2 linked regions of the Lentisphaera araneosa HTCC2155 genome follow. The protein of the gene in region 2 binds, or shares a complex with, the protein of the main gene of each other region. Links are inferred from orthologs where the notes say so. Each region holds a gene or a part of one and is shown on either strand. Other genes may lie near its edges. The genes, in order: accD and accB.

Region 1 (5,949 bases), on a different replicon or contig from region 2:
AAAAATTCTTGATAGCGTTCGACCGTGGGGTTGGAGTAGGCGCTTTCATTTTTCGTCTCAGCAGTTTTCGGCGAATTGCTAATGAGAAAAACTTTTAAGCGGCTTTCTCCGGAAAAACCCGCCAGCTTTGTTTCGATAAATTCACTAAAGCCTTTTTTCTCTTTGATCTGGTCAATGCTTTCGTTTGAGCCTTGGATGACAAAGCGTTCACCACCTTCATAGACCGCCGTGCATTGTTCTAAAATGGCGCGGTTTTCCGTTTTTAAACCGTCTAGTAATTCCAGCCAGGCGCGAGGAGGGGGAAGTTCTTTCACTTCAACAACGGGGCGAGCCTTAGCTTCCTCTTCAACGGGAGCTTGACTGACTTTCTTGACCTCAGGTAGGTGAGCGTGGATTTGCTCCAAGCGCATGTTAAGGCTGTTTTTTGCAATAGTCAGATTTTTCTTGTCGTTGGGTGCAGAGAGTTCGACAAGGCGAAAACGTTCAAGACCAAGGCCGAGAATATCGGACGTGTTTGAATCAGTGACTAAGCCTTTTGCATAAGGTCGGTCGGTGTAGTCAGGCTGGAGGTAGAGTTCGATTTCCTTGTCGTCAAAAATGTGACGTTCAAGTTCTTCGTCTTCGGGAGTAAGAGTTTCTTCTTGTTTTTCCGTAGTGATTGTTTCTTCTGAACGAGAATCCTCATTTGCATTAGCAAGTTCAGGTGTTGCTTGCACATTGGCTTGCTCATTGGCTTGCTCATTGGCTTGCACATTGGCTTGCACATTGGCTTGCTCGTTTGCTTGCTCGTTTGCTTGCTCGTTAGCTTGCTCTGGAAGAACCTCAGTTTCGACTACAGGTTCTGCTTGGACTTCTGAGTCTTCAGCGTCGGGTTTAGTCTCAACTCCAGTCTCAATATTGCGTTCATCTTCAGAGTCAGGCTGCAATAAAATTTTGGAGAGTTCAGGATCATCTTTTTGGACAAAAATCGTTTCGGCTTTTGTGAGAGTGTCTTCATTTTCCGAAGTAGGAATGGCAAGCATTTGTTCAAGGGCAATACTGTTGGAGTGTCGCTCTTGTTTCGCAGGTGTTTGATCAGTACTCGGGCTTGCTTGGAAATTATCTACGGGTTCTGCTGCTTCCACTTGAAGAGCTACTTCTTCCACTTCAGTTTGAAGTGCGTCTTCTGGACTTTCTTTATCTTCTACAATTGCTGAGATAGTTTCTTCAGTTTCAGTAGCTTCGACTGTTGGAGTCGTCTCTTCAGCAGTGTCTTCTTCATAATAGTCATTTTGAGTGTCACTAGCACTGCTGTCACCGATGTTTTGAGTGTCGTTAACTGTATCTACTTCCGCTTCAACTTTTGTGTCGATAATCGGTTTCTTAACGATAGATAAAGCTTCAGCGTTGGTGGCAGGGCGAAGTGATCGAGCTTCTAGCGACTCATTTTTTTTTTGAGTGATACTGAGTGGAGGTAAGTCGCCTTCTAGATCTTGAAGATTGCCTTGTTTACGTAAAGTCTGAATATGTTTGAGGAGGTCTTCCACTCTTAATGAGTGAGCATCTTTCATGATACGTAGAAGAGTGACTTCTAAGTAGGTGCGCTTATTGAGTGTGTGGCGAATTTTCCCGTCGTAATCGAGGAAGCCATTCAGTAGTTTTTGTAAAAGCTTATTATTGGCTAGCTGCGCGAGTTCATAAAGCTGTTGGATTTCAACTTCTTCTAGGTCAAGAATGGATCGTGCTTGTTGTGGAGATTCAAGTAAAATCATCACGTCACGGAAAAGTTGGAAGAGTTCGGAGTAGAGTTGCTCCATGTTACGTGCGGCTTTCGCAAGTGTATCAATGGCCTCAATGAGTGCTGGAGCTTGGTTTTGTAAAATGGCCGATGCAATGAGTTTGAGCTCGTTAGAGGAGCTCATGCCAAAGACGTCAATGACATCTTGTTCAGAAATAATTTCATTGCCAGAACAAAAGGAAATCATTTGATCGAGAATACTTAAGCCATCACGCATACCACCGTTAGCCGTTCGTGAGATTGCGTTAATCGCAGAATCTTCAATCGCAACGTTTTCAGTTTCACAAATGTGTTTCAAACGTCCTGCAATGACATTGCGTGGGATCGGTTTGAGTTCGAGTCTTTGGCAGCGCGAAAGAATAGTTGGTAGAACTCGATGAACCTCAGTGGTAGCAAATAAGAATTTAATATGAGGGGGTGGCTCTTCGAGTGTTTTTAGAAGGGCATTCCAAGCTGCATTAGACAGCATGTGGACTTCGTCAATAATGAATATTTTATAAGGGCATCTTGCAGGAGTGTATTGAGCGCCTTCGCGGATCTGTCTAATATCGTCAACGCTATTATTGGAGGCACCATCAATTTCGATAACGTCGATGCTAGAACCTTGAGTGATTTCAGTACAGTTAGTGCATTGCCCGCAAGGGTTGAGGTCGGCTCTAGGTGTTTCGCAGTTGAGGGCTTTGGCAAAAATTCGTGCAGAAGTTGTCTTGCCGATACCGCGTGTGCCAACAAAAATGTAAGCATGACCTACGCGTTGGTTTCGAATCGCATTTGTGAGTGTGGAAGTGATATGGTCTTGACCAGCCAAATCATCAAAAGTTTGTGGACGCCATTTACGTGCTAAAACTTGGTAGGTCATAGTAAATTCTCTTTTGGGAAGGGGAATTTGAAAACACAGCCCGGGTTAACCGCCTGCACCCGACATTGTTCCTTATGGCTGCTCGGTTCCCCGCCTGACCAGGTTCGGAACGCAGACGCCGCAGGGGGCCCGGACTGTGAGATTGGACTATACATCAAGACTGGTGTTTTACAGTCGAAGTATAGTAAAAAGTACTAAAAAAATTACTTACTTGCATTTGCCTGATACATAGTCGAGAATCAGTGCTAACTCGTCTTGGAGTTGTTCGCGATGTACGATGCGATCCACAAGGCCGTGATCAACAAGGAATTCCGCTGTTTGGAAGTTCTCTGGGAGCTCAGCTTTAATGGTTGTTTCGATAACTCGTGCACCTGCAAAACCAATGAGAGCATTGGGCTCAGAAATAATAATATCTCCAAGAGAAGCGTAACTTGCTGTGACGCCGCCATAAGTTGGGTTAGTTAAAAGACAGATCATTGGGAGATCATTGTTAGAAAGTCGAGCCAGTGCACCACTCGTTTTTGCCATTTGCATGAGGCTTACACAGCCTTCCTGCATACGAGCACCACCTGAAGCAGTGACGATAATAACTGGAAGGCGTTTTTCTGTAGCGGCTTCAACAAGGCGAGTGATTTTTTCGCCCACAACGGAACCGAGGCTACCGCCCATGAATTTGAAGTCCATGACAACAATGCCAGTTTTTTGACCTTTGATTTTGCCAAAGCCGCAAATTACTGCGTCTTTGGTGTCGAGGGTCATTTGCTTGGAAGTGAGAGTTTTGTCGTAGCCAGTGAAGCCTAAAAAGTTAACGGACTGCATGTTGGCGTCGATTTCCTCGAAGTCGGTCATCAGTGAGTTAATACGGTCCATGGCACGAAGTGGAAAGTGGTAGTCGCACTTAGGACAAATGGAACTGTTGGCCACAAGTTCTTCAATGAGAATGGGGCTTTCGCAACTACGGCATTTGGTGAAACCCTCTTGGGGGTTTTCGCTATCCTCAAGTGAGGGCATCGCCGCAGTGGGCGTGGTTTTGTCATAGTTGACAGTAGAAAATTTAGTTTTTCCGAAAATAGGCATGTTCTATCCTCTTGCAATCGTTAATACGGAGATCTCTTTAGGCTTTTCTTGTTGCAGAGCTTTGCAACAGGCGTTCAGAGTGGCTCCTGTGGTTAATATATCATCTATAAGCAATATACTTCGATCTTTTATCTTGTCTCTATTTTTGGGTGAGAAAAGATCCTTTACTGACTTAAGTCTGTCTCTCTTTGCTTTAGAAGCTTGGGCTTTCCCTAGGTGGCGTCGTTTTAAGAGTGCAAGGCATTCTGAATTTGGGTAGAGTGAGGCAAATTCTTTGGCTAATAGCTCACTTTGGTTCCATCCTCGGCTCAGTTTTTTGAGGGGGTGCATGGGCACGTAGGTGATTATATCAAATTCGGGTAGCTGCTTGGCTTTGTAGCTGGAGTTCATTTCTTTGCAAAGAAAATCGAGTAGGTAGAGGTGACGGGAATATTTAAACCGCAAGATGAGTTCGCGAGCTAGGCCTTCGAAAGCAAATGCGGAGGTGGAATGGGACCATTTTGGAGGAGTTTTAAGGCAATTGCTACAGAGCCTTGTAGCCGTATCATTAAGGCCGTGACATGACGAACAAGTGTTTTCGTGATCGATATAGCTGAGTTTTTTTGTACAGGTTTCACAAAGAGGCGATTCGGGAGGTGTGGGTGCTTCACAGCAGACACATACATCCGGGTAGATATAATTAAGCACAATTTTTGTTGCGTTTTTCTAGAAAGAACCAGGTGCCTAAGCAGATGATAGCGAGCCATAAAAAAGCGGCGTAGCCAGTGAATTTATCGTAGTTTCCCACAAGCCAGTAATAGGGAGAGTCTCCGTCTGTTCTAGTGACATTTGAATTGCCTTTGATGATACAGACCCAGCCAGCATGAATCCCAGCTGCCAGGGCGATATTACCTCGTTTTAATGTGAGGGCGGCTAGGAAAATGCCGACGGTTAGTAATGTGAGGAATGATCCAATAAATCGGGGGTCGGCATAGAGGCCAAAGGCGCTTTTGAGGTAGGTGAAGCCACTGTGCCAATGAATGACGTCATAATTGGTGCTGGAATCGCCTTTTATGAAGTGGACTGCGGCATAGATGGTGGAACTGATGAAAATGGCCATGAACAGGGTGCCAAGTCGAGAGAGGATGCGAGTGAGGATGCCGCGAAAAAAAATCTCTTCGATTAAACCAACGACAATTCCAGTTACAACGCCTTTGCGAATGCCTTTGAGGATGCGTTCATCGATGGGGCCACTTTTGAGTGTACGTAATTCGATGAAATAGAAAAAGAGTGCTAAGCATAGGAGGGTTATGGCTCCAAAGATGAAGCCCATGCCGAATTCTTTTAGAAATGATTTGCGAGGGATGGCTAAGCCAAAGTCGTCTTTGGTGGTGCAGTTAAGTTGTTTAGCTAAGGGCCAGAGGCCCCCGAAAGCAACGAGCATAAAAGCACGGTTGCAAACTTTGCCAAAAGAGGCTTCGCCTATAGATTCAATATTTTTTAAGGGGGTATTGTGAATGATCTCCCAAAGAAGAGGACAGATTAAACTGCCGAGGATGAAGACACTCAAAAGATAGGTGGTGAGTGCAATAATCTTTTTGCGGTCTTCGTTCATTGGGGCTTATTTTAGTTTTTCTTCGAGCGCTTTAAGGCGTTTTTCGAGTTTCGAGATTTTGCGGAGTTGTGCGCGGTCCGCAATGAATTCTCGTCTAGATGTGGCAGGCATGCCCATGACGACTTCACCTGGGTTGAGATCGCGTGTAACACCAGCTTTACCCATGATGGTGCAACCATCTCCGATCTGTAGATGGCCGCTGATCCCTGCTTGCCCAGCAATCGTCACAAAGTTGCCAATTTGAACGCTGCCCGCAATCGCTACAAGAGAAACGATGAAGCAGTGTTTGCCGATGATGACATTGTGGCCAATTTGAATGATGTTGTCAAGTTTGGTGCCTTCGCCGACGATTGTTTTGCCAAAGCGAGCGCGGTCAATAGTTGTACAAGAGCCAACTTCCACATCATCATGTAATTGAACAATGCCGATTTGAGGGATTTTCTTATGGCCGTCTTTGCCTGGTATGAAACCAAAGCCGTCTGTACCAATCACGCAGGAGCTGTGTAAAATGACGCGTTGGCCAATAATGCAACGTTCCCTAACCGTAGAGTTTGGGTAAAGGATGGAGTAGGCGCCGATTTCAGCTTGGTGGCCCACGTAGGCGTTGGCGCAAATGACTGCATTATTTCCAATTGTGGCGCC
Region 2 (6,114 bases):
AAAAGCAGCCAAACTTTAAAGAAAGCTTCGTTTACTACAAAGCCATACAATTAATTCTCAATAATGAAATTAATAAAGCTTACTTACTAATTAATGCTAAAGAGGGTGAGTTTAAGGATAATAAAGCGATAAGCCTCTTAGAAGATAAGCTGAAAATACTTTTAGATATAAAAATAGAAAATAGTGAAAGTCCCTATAAACACCTTTCTGAGCGACTTGATCAACAAAGCCTCTTAGTCGAAGATAATTTTGCGCAGAAAAACTATATAGATTCATTTAAGTCCAAAGAACTCAAGCTCTACGATTTTTATGAAGCTTATGATAAGGTAAATAATAACCAGGCATTAGCCTATGTTGAATGCTTTTTGATCTACAAAAATATAATTGATGATTTAAATGAAGAACAACAGCTGATGGTAAAAGAAAAAATGGAAGTCCTTGGTCTTGAATAAATTTATCACAAGTCTTTTTCTGCTTTCATCATATGCTTGGTCCAGTGACTATGCTTATTCTGATAAAAACTATGCTGAAGCAGAGGTTCTCTACAAGAAGTATTGGGAAAAAAAAGGAAAAGTCGAGCATTTTAAAGCTTATGTAAAAACCTTAATTCGTCAAAAAAAATATGAAAAAGCTCTAGAAGTCATTCAAATAGCTCGTATTGATAATGATTATATAAATTATTTAAAGAATTATTGTCATTTAGCTTTAGGTCATTTTGATGATTTAGATGAAAGTTTAAAAAACCAAGAATTGATAGATTTTATCAATATTAAAAAAGCTAAAAATAGCAGTCCAAAAAATGACTTGAGTCGACTGCTTAACCTCGATGACTTTGACTCTATCACTAGTCCTTTTTACAAACTTTATTATTTAGTGAAAAAAGAAGACTTAATAGAAATTAACTCTTTCATTATTGAGAACTTTCAAGAACTAAGAAGTGCCAATAAAGTTTATCAATGGATGTCTTTGTTGGAAGCTTATAAAATATTGAAAGCCAATAAAGAAATGATTGCTGACGATATTAAAGACTTCATTATTCACAACTGTAAAATTCTCGATATTAGAAAACTTGTTCAGGGCAATTTTTATAGTGATGATAAGTATGCCTTATACGCTCAAAAATCCTTCGAAGCCTTTACTAACACTCATTCTTTTGAAAAACTTATAGCTTTAAGCCAAACGGGAAAAATTACAGCGAAAGATTTGGATAAACTCATAGAACTCAATTCAAATAACCAAGAAAATTTTTATTTTATCAAAGCGAGTATCGAGCGCAGTCCTGAATTATTTCTAAAACTTTTTAAGGGTTACAATAAAGAAGAATATCTTTATTTTACATTTGTTTGCTGTCTTCAAAAGAAAGATAGTTTTGACCTGATTTTTCGCTATAGAGATCAACTTTTAAGCGAAAGAAAAGTTTTACTCGCCTACATAAATTATCTGCAGTATACCAATTTAGAAAAATATGAAAACATCAAAAAGCTTGAGTTTTACGTAGGCAAAAAAGATGCCGAGCTACTCAATAGTTATGGTCGATTAATTTATAAGTACGATAAGAAAAAAGCTTTGGAAATTTGGACAAAAAACTCTGTTAAGTCATCTCATCACTACGTTTTATATCATAACTTCAATGAAGGAAATGATATCGAACTGAAAGAAGGCGACGCGCAAGATAAAAACCTTACTGCACTTAAGGGGGTCTTAAATTTTCGGAATAATAATTACTCTTATAAAGAAAATGATTTCCCAGAAGATGAATACCTCTATCAGCAACATCTATTTCTAAAATCTATTTCTTTGAGTCAGGGTGCTGATTTTGCTGAAGCAGCAAAATTATTAGATCCCAATAGTCCGAATCCCTTCATAGCGGGAAAATGTGCTGACTTTTTGTTTTTACTCTATGGTTTGGAAGGTAAAGAAGAGTATTTAGATCAAGCTTTAGCTATCTACAAAAATTTACCAAAGAATGATATTTATAATACCTCTCTAAGATATAAAATATTTAATTGCCTCAGAGAAAAAGGTGATGATAAAACCATTATTGCTTTTATCAAAAAAAATATATTCTCGACAAAATTAGATCCTAAAAACTATTATGATCGACGCTTACTTTACGATTTTTATCGTTATTGTTATAGTAATGATTACCCCTCATTTTGTCAGAGTATTAGTAATCAATATGGAATTGAACCTTAATGGAAAAAGCTGCCGTTTTACTTTGTGGAGGCTCAGGTTCTCGCTTTGGTGGGAATAAACTTCTCGTTAAACTTGATGATAAAGAAGTTTTTCTTCATTCATTAGAAGCCTTATCTAAAGTTGTTGATAAAGAAAAAATTGTCATCGTTTTGGCTGAAAGTGAAAAAGATCATTTTCTCACTTTGCTAGAAAAGCACGATTTCTCTCAAGTCAAAATTACCTTCGGTGGTAAGGAACGTTATCACTCAGTCCTTAATGGCCTCAAACTCTGCGCAGATCAAGCGCTTGTTGCCGTTCACGATGCGGCAAGACCTTTTATTAGTTCTGATCTAATTGAAGCTACTTTTGAATCCGCTAATCAACATGGGGGAGCCATTCTCTGTAAAAAAGTGAGTGACACCATAAAAATTAGTGATGAACAGGGAATACGTACTCTTAAACGAGATTCTTTAACCGCCGCTGAAACACCTCAAATATTCAATTGCAAAGAATTGAGTGAAGCCATCAACTTTGTTATCGATAAGCAATTGTCCATAACTGATGATGCCAATGCTATGGAAGCTGTAAATAAGTCTTATTTCATGCACATTCACGAAGGGAATAACAAGAAAATTACCTATACATCGGATTTAGATTAATTAATACTTTCACCTAGATTGATTAATACTTATAATCATATTAGATTAGACCGTTTTTAAACATAAAATTTATAAAAAGGGAGAGCTCTTTTGAACTTCGAAAATATTGAAAAACTCGCAGAAATTTTAGAGAAATATAAACTTTCTGAAATCGATTACACTGAAAGTGATGCTTTCAGCATCACACTGAAAGGCGCTGTAGCAGCTCCTGTACAAGCTATTGCAGCTCCTGTTGCAGCTTCAGCTCCTACGGCGGCGGCTCCGGCAGCTAGTTCTGACGAAGGTCTACATATTGTGACATCTGAACTCGTTGGTACTTTTTATGCTTCAGCATCTCCTGATTCAGCTCCTTACATCAAGGTTGGTGACGAAGTGACTGCTGATTCAACTGTATGTATCGTTGAAGCAATGAAAGTAATGAACGAAATTAAATCTGAAGTAAATGGCACCGTTGTAGAGATTATAGTTGATAATGGAACTCCCGTAGAGTACGGTCAAGCAATCATCAAAATCAAACCCAACTAAGTTAAGGAGTCCCTTATGTCTGAATCAAGTGATGTAAATTTAAATAATTCTGTTAAAAACGGTATTCATATTTCTGAAGACGTCTACAGCTCAATTGTAAGCAGTACTGTACTAGAAATTGAAGAAGTCGTTCAATTTGCTAATTCAGGCATTGTCGGCGGACTCGCAAACTTAATTGGTAAGAAAACGAGTGACAGTCCCATTCACGTCGATATTGACGAAGAAAGTTCTGACGTCACTGTGACGATTAACTTGGTTATTAAGTTTGGTGTTTTCATTCCTAAAGTTGTTGAAAACATTCAGAAAAAAGTAACTGCTTCAATTAAAGATATGACGGGTCAAACAGTTTCTTCTGTTAACGTTCGTATCCACAACGTTGTAAAAGTCGAAGATGTTGAAGAACAGGAAGTAGAGGAAGAAGCTTAATTGCAGGATATCCTCAAACAGCTTTCTGATATAGTTAACTCTAGCGATGCGACACTTAAATTTTACTTAGGTGTTCTCGTTGGAATAATTTTTGTTATATTCGTAAGGTTTCTTTCTTTTTTAAAGAAGTCAAGAAAACCTAAAGGCGTCTATATCAAAGGTGATAGGGGTGATATCCTTATCCACCAAACAGCCATTTCGGACTTCATAAATAAAGTTCTTTCTGGTCGAGTTCAGGCTCAAGTTCAGAAAGTCTTTATCTACAGTAAAAAAGCCAATCACTATCTAACTGTTTATATTTCAGTTCCTCCTGGAGCTAACGTAACTGAAACTGTCAAAGCTATTCACGATATAGTCTTCCAACAAGTCTCGGAAAGACTTGGTATCGACAACTTAGAAAAAGTTGATATCATTGTCAAAGATTTTAAAACCAAAGAAAAAACTTTGGAAAAGCAAAATCAAAAACTCTTAGAAAAAATAGATGAAACTGCTGAAGAATTAAATTAATTAAGTCTTTCATCATTGCACAAAAAAGCCGAGTTATTTAACTCGGCTTTTTTATTGCTTATGTAAATAAGTTTTACTTACTCTCAATAAGCTCTTTAACGGCTTTAAACGCTGATGGAATAGCTTCTGGCATACGTCCACCTGCCTGAGCAAATGTAGGGGCACCACCGCCGCCACCGCCGACTTGCTTAGCTGCAATGCTAACAATCTCGCCAGCTTTGAAACCTTGCTTAGTTAAGTCGTCTGAAACACCAGATGTTAAGACAACTTTGCCATTTGCGGAAGACGCAAAAACAACAATTCCCGAGCCAATTTTCTTACGAAGGCTATGGGTCATATCTTTGAGTGTTGCAGCGTCATTATCTACTTTTAGCATGAGCACTTTGATACCATTGATCTCCTCAGCCTTTTCAAGCAATGAATCAGCCTCTAAAGCGACTAACTTGGATTTGGCCTCGTCTAACTCTTTTTGTAAACTTTTAGCATTGCTAGAGAGCTTATCGACTCTTTCTGGAATCGTATCAACTTTACATTTTAAATCGCCTGCTAAACCTTGGAGAACTTTATTTGAGTTAAGAGCGTATTTAACCGCATCCATACCCGTGATAGCTTCGATACGGCGAATACCGGCAGAAACAGAACCTTCTGAAGTAATTTTGAATAAGCCAATATCACCCGTACGTTTGACGTGAGTTCCACCGCAGAGTTCTAAAGAAAAGTCATCAATTTTAACGACTCTGACATCATCATCATATTTTTCGCCAAAGAGTGCCATAGCACCCATTGCTTTCGCTTCATCAATATTCTTTAAATGAGTTTCAACAGCTGAGTTAAGGATAACTTTTTCATTGATTAAGAGCTCGAGTTTTTCAATTTCATCAGCTTTTAAACCTTGATGATGAGAGAAGTCAAAACGCAAATAATCAGCAGCTACCAAGGAACCCTTCTGTTCTACGTGCTCACCTAATAAATCCTGAAGAGCTTTGTGAAGTAGATGAGTTGCTGTGTGATTTTTTCTGATTTTATCACGACGCTCAATATCGTAAGAAACAATAACTTTTTCGCCTTCTTCAGGAGCTTCATCGCCCACTAAGTAATGAAGCGTTGCATCACCATTTTTCTGGGTATCTTTAATTTGATAAAGTTTACCACCAGCCGCAATCGTTCCGCTATCACCCACTTGACCACCCATTTCTGGGTAACATACTGAGGAATCAAAAATAACTGCTAAGCCATTTTTCATTTTGATAACTTCTTTAACTTGAGCTTCATTTGAATTGTCTTCTTCATATCCAATGAACTCAGTTGGCTCAGTTGTTTTGATTTCGGAGAGTGAAATGATTTCTTTCTTTTGAGCCGCACGAGCGCGATCACGCTGTTCATTCATCAACTTTTCAAAACCATCTACATCAACTTTATAACCTTGTTCACGCGCCATCAATTCAGTTAAATCGAGCGGGAAACCTTGTTCATCAGCTAAACGGAAAGCAAAAGCAGCAGAAATGCTATCGCCTTTTTTGAGCTTAGAAATTTCACTTTCAAAAAGATTGATACCACGATCTAAAGTTCTATTGAAAGCTTCTTCTTCACTCTTAATCACAGTCTTAACGTGTTGACGACCTTTCGCTAATTCAGGGAAAATTTCTCCCATTTGATCAGCCAAAGTATCAACTAACTCATAGAAGAAAGGTTTCTCCAAACCAATAGTGCGACCATAGCGAACTGCGCGACGAAGTATGCGACGTAAAACATAATTACGGTCGCCATTACCAGGCTGAATACCATCGGCAATAGAGAAAGAAAGCGTACGAATGTGATCGGC

Evidence for each region.
Region 1: the proteins of accB (region 2) and accD are in contact, whole or in part, in a solved structure (PDB 8UXZ), measured with the Escherichia coli proteins. The link is inferred for Lentisphaera araneosa HTCC2155 from one-to-one orthologs.

Annotation. Positions count from the first base shown.
Region 1 is NZ_ABCK01000009.1:16,183-22,131, forward strand. The notes cover bases 1,779-4,593. They hold accD (acetyl-CoA carboxylase, carboxyltransferase subunit beta), read right to left. Parts: upstream 3,714-4,593; coding sequence 2,844-3,713; downstream 1,779-2,843. Other genes in these bases: dnaX (DNA polymerase III subunit gamma/tau), read right to left, coding at 1,779-2,636; LNTAR_RS10680 (ComF family protein), read right to left, coding at 3,717-4,400; LNTAR_RS10685 (CPBP family intramembrane glutamic endopeptidase), read right to left, coding at 4,393-4,593. Also shown: more of dnaX, read right to left, coding at 1-1,778; more of LNTAR_RS10685, read right to left, coding at 4,594-5,307; lpxD (UDP-3-O-(3-hydroxymyristoyl)glucosamine N-acyltransferase), read right to left, coding at 5,314-5,949.
Region 2 is NZ_ABCK01000002.1:339,184-345,297, reverse strand. Bases 1,662-4,641 are described here. They hold accB (acetyl-CoA carboxylase biotin carboxyl carrier protein), read left to right. Parts: upstream 1,662-2,924; coding sequence 2,925-3,359; downstream 3,360-4,641. Other genes in these bases: alaS (alanine--tRNA ligase), read right to left, coding at 4,366-4,641; LNTAR_RS02745 (Asp23/Gls24 family envelope stress response protein), read left to right, coding at 3,786-4,292; LNTAR_RS02750 (Asp23/Gls24 family envelope stress response protein), read left to right, coding at 3,375-3,785; LNTAR_RS02760 (IspD/TarI family cytidylyltransferase), read left to right, coding at 2,196-2,834; LNTAR_RS02765 (hypothetical protein), read left to right, coding at 1,662-2,196. In the rest of the region: LNTAR_RS02770 (hypothetical protein), read left to right, coding at 1-452; more of LNTAR_RS02765, read left to right, coding at 445-1,661; more of alaS, read right to left, coding at 4,642-6,114. UniProt on the Escherichia coli protein: This protein is a component of the acetyl coenzyme A carboxylase complex; first, biotin carboxylase catalyzes the carboxylation of the carrier protein and then the transcarboxylase transfers the carboxyl group to form malonyl-CoA.